2 regions of the Pseudomonas stagnisoli genome follow, and region 2 is predicted to be linked to the other one. Evidence: predicted binding sites of a transcription regulator. Region 2 holds the regulator's gene; the other holds the start of a gene.

Region 1 (4,782 bases), 1.6 Mb from region 2:
TACAGCCTGGGACGCGGCGATCTGCTGGCGGAGCTGGGGCCATTTCGCGACGCCTGGCGCCGGGGTGATGAGCAGGCCGCTCTGCATGTGGCCGAGCGTGATCTGGGGCTGGTGGCCGATGCCGAGGCCGAGTTGCTCGAACGCGTGCGTGCCTACGAGCTGTGGCAGGCCTACCAGGGCTTTTTCGCGGTGATCTTCTGGTACGCGTTGCTTGGGCCGCTGCCGGCGCTGGCCTATCGCCTGCTGGCGCTGACCGCGGAGCGGGCGAGCGATACGGCGGTGGCCGAGCGCGCGGCGCAGCTGCGGCATGCCATGGACTGGCTGCCGGTGCGGGTGCTGGCGGCCAGTTTTGCCCTGGTTGGCAATTTCTCCGCCGTCAGCCATGCGGTGCTGCATGACCTGCTCGCCTGGGATATCCCCGCCGCGCAACTGGTGGCTCGTGCCGGTGTCGCCGCTGCCGAGGTGGGCGAGGCGCAGCCCGGTGAGGCGGGAGTCGCCAGCCTCGACGAACTGTGGCAGCTGCTGATCCGCGCCGCTGTACTCTGGTATGCCGCCTTCGCCGTGTGGATCCTGCTGCTCTAGTTACTCGGGCCACAGCCAGGCGGCACCGCGCACGCCGCTGGAGTCGCCGTGGCGGGCCTGGACCAGGCGGGTGTTGACCTGGTCCGAGAACACATGGCGCACCAGCAGTGGCGGTACCTCGCGGTACAGCGCGGGGATGTTGGACAGGCCGCCGCCCAGCACTATCACGTGCGGGTCGAGGATGTTGATCACTGAGGCCAGCGCCCGCGCCAGCTGTTCACAGTACCGCGCCAGCGCCTGAGCTGCGGCGGGTTCGCCGCCCGCTGCCGCCGTTGCCAGCTCGCGTGCGTTCAGTCCCAGGTTGCTGCGGGCGGCCCAGCCGGGGCCACTGAGAAAGGTTTCGATGCAGTCGTCCAGGCCGCAGTAGCAGCGTCTGGCCGGGCCGTCGGTCGCGTTGCGCCAGGGCAGGGCATTGTGGCCCCACTCGCCGGCGATGGCGTTGGGGCCGTTCAGCAGCCGGCCATGGATGGCGATACCCCCGCCGACGCCGGTGCCCAGAATCACCCCGAAGACGCTGTCGGCACCGGCGCCGGCGCCATCGCTGGCCTCGGACAGGGTGAAGCAGTCGGCGTCGTTGGCCAGGCGTACCGGCCTCTCCAGCAGGCGCTCCAGGTCGCCCTGCAGGTCCTGGCCGATCAGACAGGTGGAGTTGGCGTTCTTGATTCGCCCGTGGTCCGGCGAGCGGGTGCCGGGAATGCCGACGCCGACGGTGCCGCTGGCACCCAACTCCATCTCTGCTGCCTGGACTAGACTCATGATGGTCAGAAGCGTGGAGTGGTAGTCACCCTGCGGGGTAGGCAATCGCCGCCGCAGCCGCTCTGTGGAGCCCTGCAGGGCAATGATTTCCGTCTTGGTACCACCCAGATCAATGCCGAAGCGAAGAGACATGCGCATTCTTAACCTTAAGTTACACAGACCGGCGCCGATATCCGGTATACAAGCGGTGGGGGAGCTGTGCCTGGCAAATGGCCAGCCCCGCTAGAATTCAGAAAGCCACGACACCTTGCCGTTCAAGCGACCAGCCTTCTCCCGGCTGGCATACAACAATAATGGCAACAGGAGACGTCTAGTGAATAGCGTGTTGTACCCTGCCATCGCGCTGATGAACCGCCTGAGCTTCGGCATGAAGTTCAGCCTGATCAGCGTGCTGTTCTTCCTGCCCATGCTGGTCACCAACTACTACTTGGTGCGCGAATCCTACGACGCCTTCGTCGATACGCGCACCGAGCTGCAGAGCCTGGAGCTGCTCAAGCAGAGCCAGAAGATGCGGCAGGAGCTGGAGCGGCTGAACGATCTCTACGAGATCAATGCGGTGCTCGGCCAGTCCGGCGAGGCGGACAAGCTCGCGGCACTGATCGCGCCTCTGGAAAAGAGTATCTCCGAGACCCTGAACGCCTTGACCTCGCCCAGCGATGACGCGCAGAAGATCGAGGAGTTCAATGCCCAGCGCGACGCCATCAAGGCGGCGCTCGACGCGGTTGCTGCCGAGTCGTCGCTGCGCAGCAAGGCAGGTCTGGTGGTCAAGGCGCTGGACAACGCCGAAGTCTTCATCAAGTTCGTTGCCAGCCAGTCCGGCCTCAGCCAGGACAGCGACCTGACCGTGCGGCAGATGGCCGAGTTGCTGACCACGGCCACGCCGCCGGTGACCGAGGCGCTGAGCAAGGGGCGTGCACTGGGTTCTTACTCGCTCGGCCAAGGGATTCTCGGCTCTTCCGACAGCACCAAGCTCGACGAAATGCTCGCCCAGCTGGAGCAGTTGCACGCCGAGTACGGCTTCAAGCTGCAGAGTGCGCTGGATGGCAATGCGCGTGCGCGCAACGAGCTGAGCACGGCAGCCGAGGCCAGCCGTGCCTCGCTGACGGAGGTCAGCGGGGTACTGGAAGAGCAGCTGCTCATGGCCGACAGCCTGGACGCGCCGTGGCAGGGTTTCTTCGATCAGCTCAGCACCGCGATCGACAAGACCTACACCTTCAACGACCAGATGCTTGGCTTCCTCGACCACGAGCTGAGCCAGCGTCTGGAGGGCAAGCGTACGCAGATGGTGCTGCTGGTGGTGGCCCTGGTGTCTGTGTTCCTCGCCATCGGTTACCTCTATGGCGCGTTCTACGTTTCCACCCGCGCCACCCTCAAGGGCTTTGGCAGCACGCTCAATAAGGTGGCTGCCGGGGATATGACGGTGAGCGTCAACGTGCGCAGCCAGGACGAGCTGGGCGAGCTGGGCGAGGTTTTCAACGGCACCGTGGCGAAGATCCGCGACCTGATCGACCTGGTCGGCCAGACCGTGGTCGAGGTGGAGCGCCAGGCGGACCGCGTCGAGCTGGTGTCCGGCGAGAGCAGCCAGGCCGTGACTGCCCAGCGCGGGCAGATCGAGCAGGTCGCCACGGCAATGAACGAGATGTCCGCCACTGCCCAGGAGGTTGCGCGCAGCGCAGCTGCGGCGGTGAGCAGTGCGCAGAGCGTCAACGACGAGACGGTCAGCGGTCGCGCCATGGTCGAGTCGCAGGTTGGCAGCATCCAGCGTCTGGCCAGCGAGATCGACCAGTCGGTCGGTGTGATCAACCAGCTGGCGGCCGACAGTGCGGCGATCAGCCAGGTGCTGGATGTGATCAAGGGTATCGCCGGACAGACCAACCTGCTGGCTCTGAATGCCGCCATCGAGGCCGCGCGTGCCGGGGAGCAGGGTCGCGGCTTCGCCGTGGTGGCCGACGAGGTGCGCAACCTGGCCAAGCGCACCCACCAGTCCACCGAGGAGATCGAGCAGATGATCGGTCGCCTGCAGAGCGGCGTGGGCGCCACCGTGACCGCCATGAACGGCAGCCACCAGATGGTGGAGAACACCGTCAACCAGTCGGCTCAGGTGCAGCAGGCGCTGGAGAATATCCTCGGCGCGGTCGGCATGATCGTCGACCAGAACCAGCAGATCGCCGCCGCCGCCGAGCAGCAGACCGCCGTGGCCCACGATATCGACATGAACATCGTCGAGATCAACCAGGCCGGCGAGCGCACCGCCGAAGGCGCGGTGCAGACCGAACAGGCCAGCCGCCAGCTGTCCGATCAGGTGGCGCGGCTCAAGGAGCTGATCAGCGCGTTCCGCGTCTGATAAGTCCTGTGCAATGTGCAAGGCCCGCCATTTGGCGGGCCTTGTTGTTTCCAGGGCTACCTCAGTCCCAGCCGAACAGCTCGGCGGCATTGCGGCTGCTGACGGCGGCCAGCTCTTCAGGCGTCACCCCGCGCAGTTCGGCCAGTGCCGCGCAGATGTCCGGCAGGTGTTCGGGGCTGTTGCGCAGGCCGGGGTACATGGCCGGGGCCATGTCCGGCGCGTCCGTCTCCAGCACGATGGTATCGGCCGGCAACTGCGCCACCACCTTGCGCAGGCGCAGGGCCTGCGGCCAGGTTGGCGCGCCACCCAGGCCCAGCTTGAAGCCGAGGCGCAGGTACTCGCGGGCCTCCTCGTAACTGCCGGCGAAGGCGTGGATGATGCCGCCGCGCTTGAGCCGGTGGCGCTTGAGCGTGGCAATGGTGGCGGCATGGGCGCGGCGTACATGCAGCAGGGCGGGCAGCTCGAACTCTGCCGCGAGCCTGAGTTGGGCCTCGAACAGCTCCTGCTGGCGCTGACGGTCGAGCGTTTCGATGAAGTAGTCCAGGCCGAATTCGCCGACCGCACACAGCCGCGGGTGGTCGGCCAGGCGCTGCAGCCAGGCGTGCAGCTCGTCCAGGTGCTCGGGGCGGTGCTGGTCGAGGTAGACCGGATGCAGGCCGAAGGCGGCATACAGGCCGTCGTGTGCCTGCACCAGGTCCCATAGGCGCTGCCAGTTGGCCTGGTACACGCCGAGCACCACCAGTTTCTCCACACCCAGCTCGCGGCTGCGCTGCAGCAACTCGGCGCGATCGGCGTCGAATTCGGGAAAGTCGAGGTGGGTGTGGGTGTCGATCAGGCGCATGGGCGCAGCATCGGCGATTTGCCGGCCCTGCGCCAGCCCTGCCTCAGGCCCGCTCGGCCATCGCCGCCAGGGCTACCGAGGTGGCGGCGGTGCGGGTTTCCACGCCGAGCTTCACGTAGACGTGCTCCAGGTGCTTGTTCACCGTGCGCGGCGACAGGCCGAGGATGTCGCCGATGTCGCGGTTGGTCTTGCCGCAGGCGACCCAGCGCAGCACCTCGACCTCGCGTTCGGTGAGCTGGAAACGCGCCGAGAGGGTGGC
Region 2 (4,782 bases):
TCGCCGACCATGTTCATGATCTCGTCCAGGCGGGCGGTGTCGACCCGCACGGTGGTTTCTGCTTCGCTGGCAGCTACAGGCCCACCAGCCGCAGGCGCCGGGGCAGCCACCGCAGGCTTGGCCGGCTCGGGCTTGGCAACCGGCTTTGCCGCCGGCTTGGCCGGCTCGGCCTTCTTCGGCGGAGCCTTCGGTGCTGGCGCGGCAGCCGCAGGCTTGGCGGCAACAGGGGCGACGGTCTCTTCGGCCGGGCCGGTGAACTTGCCCTTGCCATGCAACTGATCGAGCAAGGCTTCGAACTCGTCGTCGGTGATGTCATCACCGCCAGTCGCCTGGACCGGAGTCGGAGCAGCAGGCTTGACGACCGGAGCAGCCTCTTCGGCGGGGCCGGTAAACTTGCCCTTGCCGTGCAGTTGATCGAGCAGCGCTTCGAATTCGTCGTCAGTGATCTCGTCACCGGCGCCCGCGGCCGGGGCTGCGGGGGCTGGCTGGACGGCGGGAGCTACGACCTCCTCGGCAGGACCAGCGAATTTGCCCTTGCCGTGCAGCTGATCAAGCAGCGCCTCGAATTCGTCGTCGGTGATCTCATCGCCGCCACTTGCTGCCGGCACTTCGGCCACAGGCTGCTCGTCGATGGCATCCAGCAGCTGTTCGAATTCGTTGTCGGTGATGTCGTCATCGCCCGCTGGTGCCTCAGCGACAGGCTCGGGCTCAGGCTCAGCTTCGGCGGCCAGCTCCTCGGCGCTCTCCGGCTCGGCCAGACGCGAAAGCGCCGCCAGCAGTTCGGGGGACGCAGGAGTCGGCTCGGTGCGTTCGCGCACCTGGCTGAACATCTCGTTGACCGAGTCCAACGCCTGCAGGACCACGTCCATCAACTCGGCGGTAACGCGGCGCTCGCCCTTGCGCAAGATGTCGAACACGTTTTCCGCGATGTGGCAGCACTCCACCAACTCGTTGAGCTGGAGGAAGCCCGCACCGCCCTTGACGGTGTGGAAGCCGCGGAAAATGGCATTGAGCAGGTCCATGTCATCGGGTCGGCTTTCCAGCTCGACCAGTTGTTCGGACAGCAACTCAAGAATTTCGCCGGCCTCTACCAGGAAGTCCTGGAGGATTTCTTCATCGGCGTCGAAGCTCATCGGTGCGCTCCAAAGGCTCTGTTAGAGCCCTAAAATCCAAGGCTGGACAGCAGATCGTCGACATCGTCCTGACTGGACGCGACGTCTTCACGCTTATCGGCATGTATCTGCGGACCTTCACCCCTGGAAGGCTCTTTTTGTTTTTGTTGCTCTGCGCGCAACTCATCCATGTTGTGCTCGATGCCGGCGAAACGATCAACATGGCTGGCCATCAGCATCAGCTTGAGCAGATCGCGCTCCACTTCGGTGACCAGCTGGGTCACGCGCTTGATCACCTGCCCGGTGAGATCCTGGAAGTCCTGCGCCAGCAGGATGTCGTTCAACTGCCCGGAGAGTTTCTGACTGTCACGTTCGCTGCGCGCCAGGAACAGCTCGATCCGCTTGGCGAGGTCACGGAAAGCATCGGCCCCCATCTCGCGACGCATGAACTTGCTCCACTCGGCAGACAGGCTCTTCGCTTCATCACCCAGATCGTTGACCAGCGGAGCGCTCTGCTCGACCAGGTCCATGGTGCGGTTGGCGGCCTTCTCGGTCATCTGCACAACATAGGAAAGTCGCTCGGTAGCATCGGTAATCTGCGAGATTTCCTGGGCATGCGGATTGTGCGGATCGATCTGAAAATTGACGATCGCGTTGTGCAGCTCTCGCGTGAGTTTGCCGATCTCCTGGTAAAGGCCATGATCACGGGCTTTGTTGAGCTCATGAATGAGACCTACCGCATCGCCGAAACGTCCCTTCTCGAGACTTTCGACGAGCTGGGTGGCGTGTTGCTTCAGGGTCGATTCGAGTTCGCCCAGATGTGAATCATCGTGTGCCATAGCGCCCTCGCGGCGGACATCAGCCGTTAACCCGTTCGAAGATCTTCTCGATCTTCTCCTTAAGCACCTGGGCGGTGAACGGCTTGACCACATAGCCGTTCACGCCGGCCTGGGCCGCCTCGATGATCTGTTCACGCTTGGCTTCCGCAGTGACCATCAGCACCGGCAGAGTCTTCAGGCGTTCGTCAGCACGCACTGCACGCAGCAGGTCAATGCCGGTCATACCGGGCATGTTCCAGTCGGTCACCAGAAAATCGAAACTGCCGCTTTGCAGCATCGGCAATGCCGTATTGCCATCGTCTGCTTCCGCAGTATTGGTGAACCCCAGATCACGCAGGAGGTTCTTGATGATCCGTCGCATCGTCGAGAAATCGTCAACGATGAGGATTTTCATGTTCTTGTCCAAGTCGACCTCCGTACAGTCTAAACACCGCCAGTGTTCCGACAGTGTCGCAAATCATGGAACCGGCTGGCTCAGCTGACCCGCCAATCGCCCAGCCTGGCCCGCAAACGCGCGGCACACTGGCTGTGCAACTGGCTGACCCGGGACTCGCTGACCCCCAAGACTTCGCCGATTTCCTTCAAATTCAGTTCTTCGTCGTAGTAAAGCGACAACACCAATCGCTCACGCTCTGGAAGATGGGCGATGGCGTCGGCCAATGCCGCCTGGAATCGCTCGTCCTCGAGGCCACTCAAGGGCCCACTGTGACTACTGCCGACATCCTCACTCAGCCCGCCATGCTCGCCGTCCTGAACCAGATCATCGAAGCTGAACAGGCGGCTGCCCAGAGTATCGCCAAGAATGCCGTAGTAATCTTCGAGACTCAATTGGAGTTCGGCCGCAACCTCTTGATCTTTAGCGTCTCTTCCAGTTCGAGCCTCGATCACGCGAATGGCATCGCTGACCATACGGGTATTGCGATGCACCGAACGTGGCGCCCAATCCCCCTTGCGTACCTCGTCGAGCATGGCACCGCGGATGCGAATGCCGGCATAGGTCTCAAAGCTCGCGCCCTTGCTGCCATCATACTTTTTTGACGCCTCCAGCAGACCGATCATGCCTGCCTGCATCAGGTCGTCGACCTGGACGCTGGCCGGCAGGCGTGCCAACAGGTGATAGGCGATGCGCTTGACCAGAGGCGCGTAGCGCTCGATCAACTGGTGCTGCGAGTCCTGCGCCTGCGCCTTGTTGTACATGCGAAGTCCACTGGCTGCTGTCATACCGCCGTCCCCGCGATCGGCTGCTGCACCAGACGCTCGACGAAAAACTCCAAGTGGCCACGCGGATTGGCCGGGAGTGGCCACGTGTCAACTTTCTGAGCAATCGCCTTGAACGCCAGTGCGCACTTCGAGCGCGGGAAGGCTTCATACACCGCGCGCTGTTTCTGCACGGCCTTGCGGACGGATTCGTCGTAGGGAACGGCGCCGACGTACTGCAAGGCCACGTCGAGAAAACGATCGGTTACCTTGGTCAGCTTAGCAAACAGATTGCGTCCTTCCTGCGGACTGTGGGCCATGTTGGCCAGAACGCGGAAACGGCTCATGCCGTAGTCACGATTGAGCAGTTTGATCAGTGCATAGGCGTCGGTGATCGAGGTCGGCTCGTCGCAGACCACCACCAGCACCTCCTGAGCGGCGCGCACGAAGCTGACCACGCCATCACCGATGCCGGCAGCCGTATCGATCACCAGCACGTCGAGGTTGTCACTGATATCGCTGAAGGCCTGAATCAGCCCGGCATGCTGCACCGGAGACAGCTGCACCATGCTCTGCGTACCCGAGGCCGCCGGCACGATACGGATGCCGCCGGGCCCCTGCAGCAGTACGTCCTTGAGGTCACACTCGCCGTTAATCACATCGGCCAGGGTCCGCTTGGGGGTCAGTCCGAGCAGAACGTCGACATTGGCAAGACCGAGGTCGGCGTCCATCAGCATGACCCGGCGACCGAGGTCGGCCAGTGCCAGCGACAGATTCACCGACACATTGGTCTTGCCGACGCCGCCCTTGCCGCCAGTCACCGCGATCACCTGTACGGGATGCATACTACCCATGTTCTTCTCTTTACCTTGTCTTGCCTGGTCTGGGCTGGTCGGACAACTTCACCGACCCCTTCCTACACACTAGAACGCCTTGTCCGCCGTCGCCTGCCCTACCCCGCACGGCGCGGATGATAAAAGCCCGCGAACATATCGGCCATGGCTTCTTCGCTCGGATCTTCAGCAGTCTGCAGGCTCACGGCACGGCTCACCAACTGATGACTGCGCGGCACCTGCAAATCGTCCGGAATCTTCGGCCCATCTGCCAGATAGGCTACCGGTAGATGCTGGCTGATAGCCAGTCCCAGCACCTCGCCAAGGTTGGCCGCCTCGTCAACCTTGCTCAGGATGCACCCGGCCAGGCCGCAGTGCTTGTAGCTGTGGTAAGCGGCCTTGAGCACCTGAGCCTGGCTGGTGGCTGCCAAAACCAGATAGTTCTTGGCCTTAAGGCCGCGCACCGCCAGACTGTCCAGCTGCTGGCGCAGCGCCGGATCGTTGCCCGGCAGGCCGGCGGTGTCGATCAGAATCACTTTCTTGCGCGCCAGCGGCGCCAGCGCCTGAACCAGCGACTGCCCAGGTTCAACCTGAGTCACCGGTACGTTGAGGATACGACCGAGGGTCTTGATCTGCTCCTGGGCGCCAATGCGGAAGCAGTCCATGCTGACTAGGGCAATGCTCTGCGCGCCATATTTCAACACGTAGCGTGCCGCCATCTTGGCCAGCGTGGTGGTCTTGCCCATGCCGGCCGGCCCGACCAGCGCGATTACCCCGCCCTCCTCCAGCGGCTCCACCGCC

What was found. Region 2 encodes FliA, which starts transcription of late flagellar genes. Its sites were predicted from a motif close to CTAAAGTTTNNNNNNNNNNNGCCGNTAA; they were not measured.
Region 1: the regulator FliA is predicted to act here: its motif matches at 1,484-1,511, upstream of ACOAPY_RS04520 (methyl-accepting chemotaxis protein).

Annotation. Positions count from the first base shown of each region.
Region 1 covers NZ_CP184361.1:939,845-944,626, forward strand. Annotated here, with positions in the region: gene ampE (regulatory signaling modulator protein AmpE) at 1-582, shown strand, start outside; gene ACOAPY_RS04515 (ROK family protein) at 583-1,470, opposite strand; gene ACOAPY_RS04520 (methyl-accepting chemotaxis protein) at 1,652-3,682, shown strand; gene ACOAPY_RS04525 (TatD family hydrolase) at 3,744-4,523, opposite strand; gene ACOAPY_RS04530 (response regulator) at 4,567-4,782, opposite strand, start outside.
Region 2 covers NZ_CP184361.1:2,552,772-2,557,553, forward strand. Annotated here, with positions in the region: gene ACOAPY_RS12225 (chemotaxis protein CheA) at 1-1,133, opposite strand, end outside; gene ACOAPY_RS12230 (protein phosphatase CheZ) at 1,163-1,951, opposite strand; gene ACOAPY_RS12235 (chemotaxis response regulator CheY) at 1,971-2,345, opposite strand; gene fliA (RNA polymerase sigma factor FliA) at 2,426-3,172, opposite strand; gene fleN (flagellar synthesis regulator FleN) at 3,169-4,002, opposite strand; gene flhF (flagellar biosynthesis protein FlhF) at 4,101-4,782, opposite strand, start outside.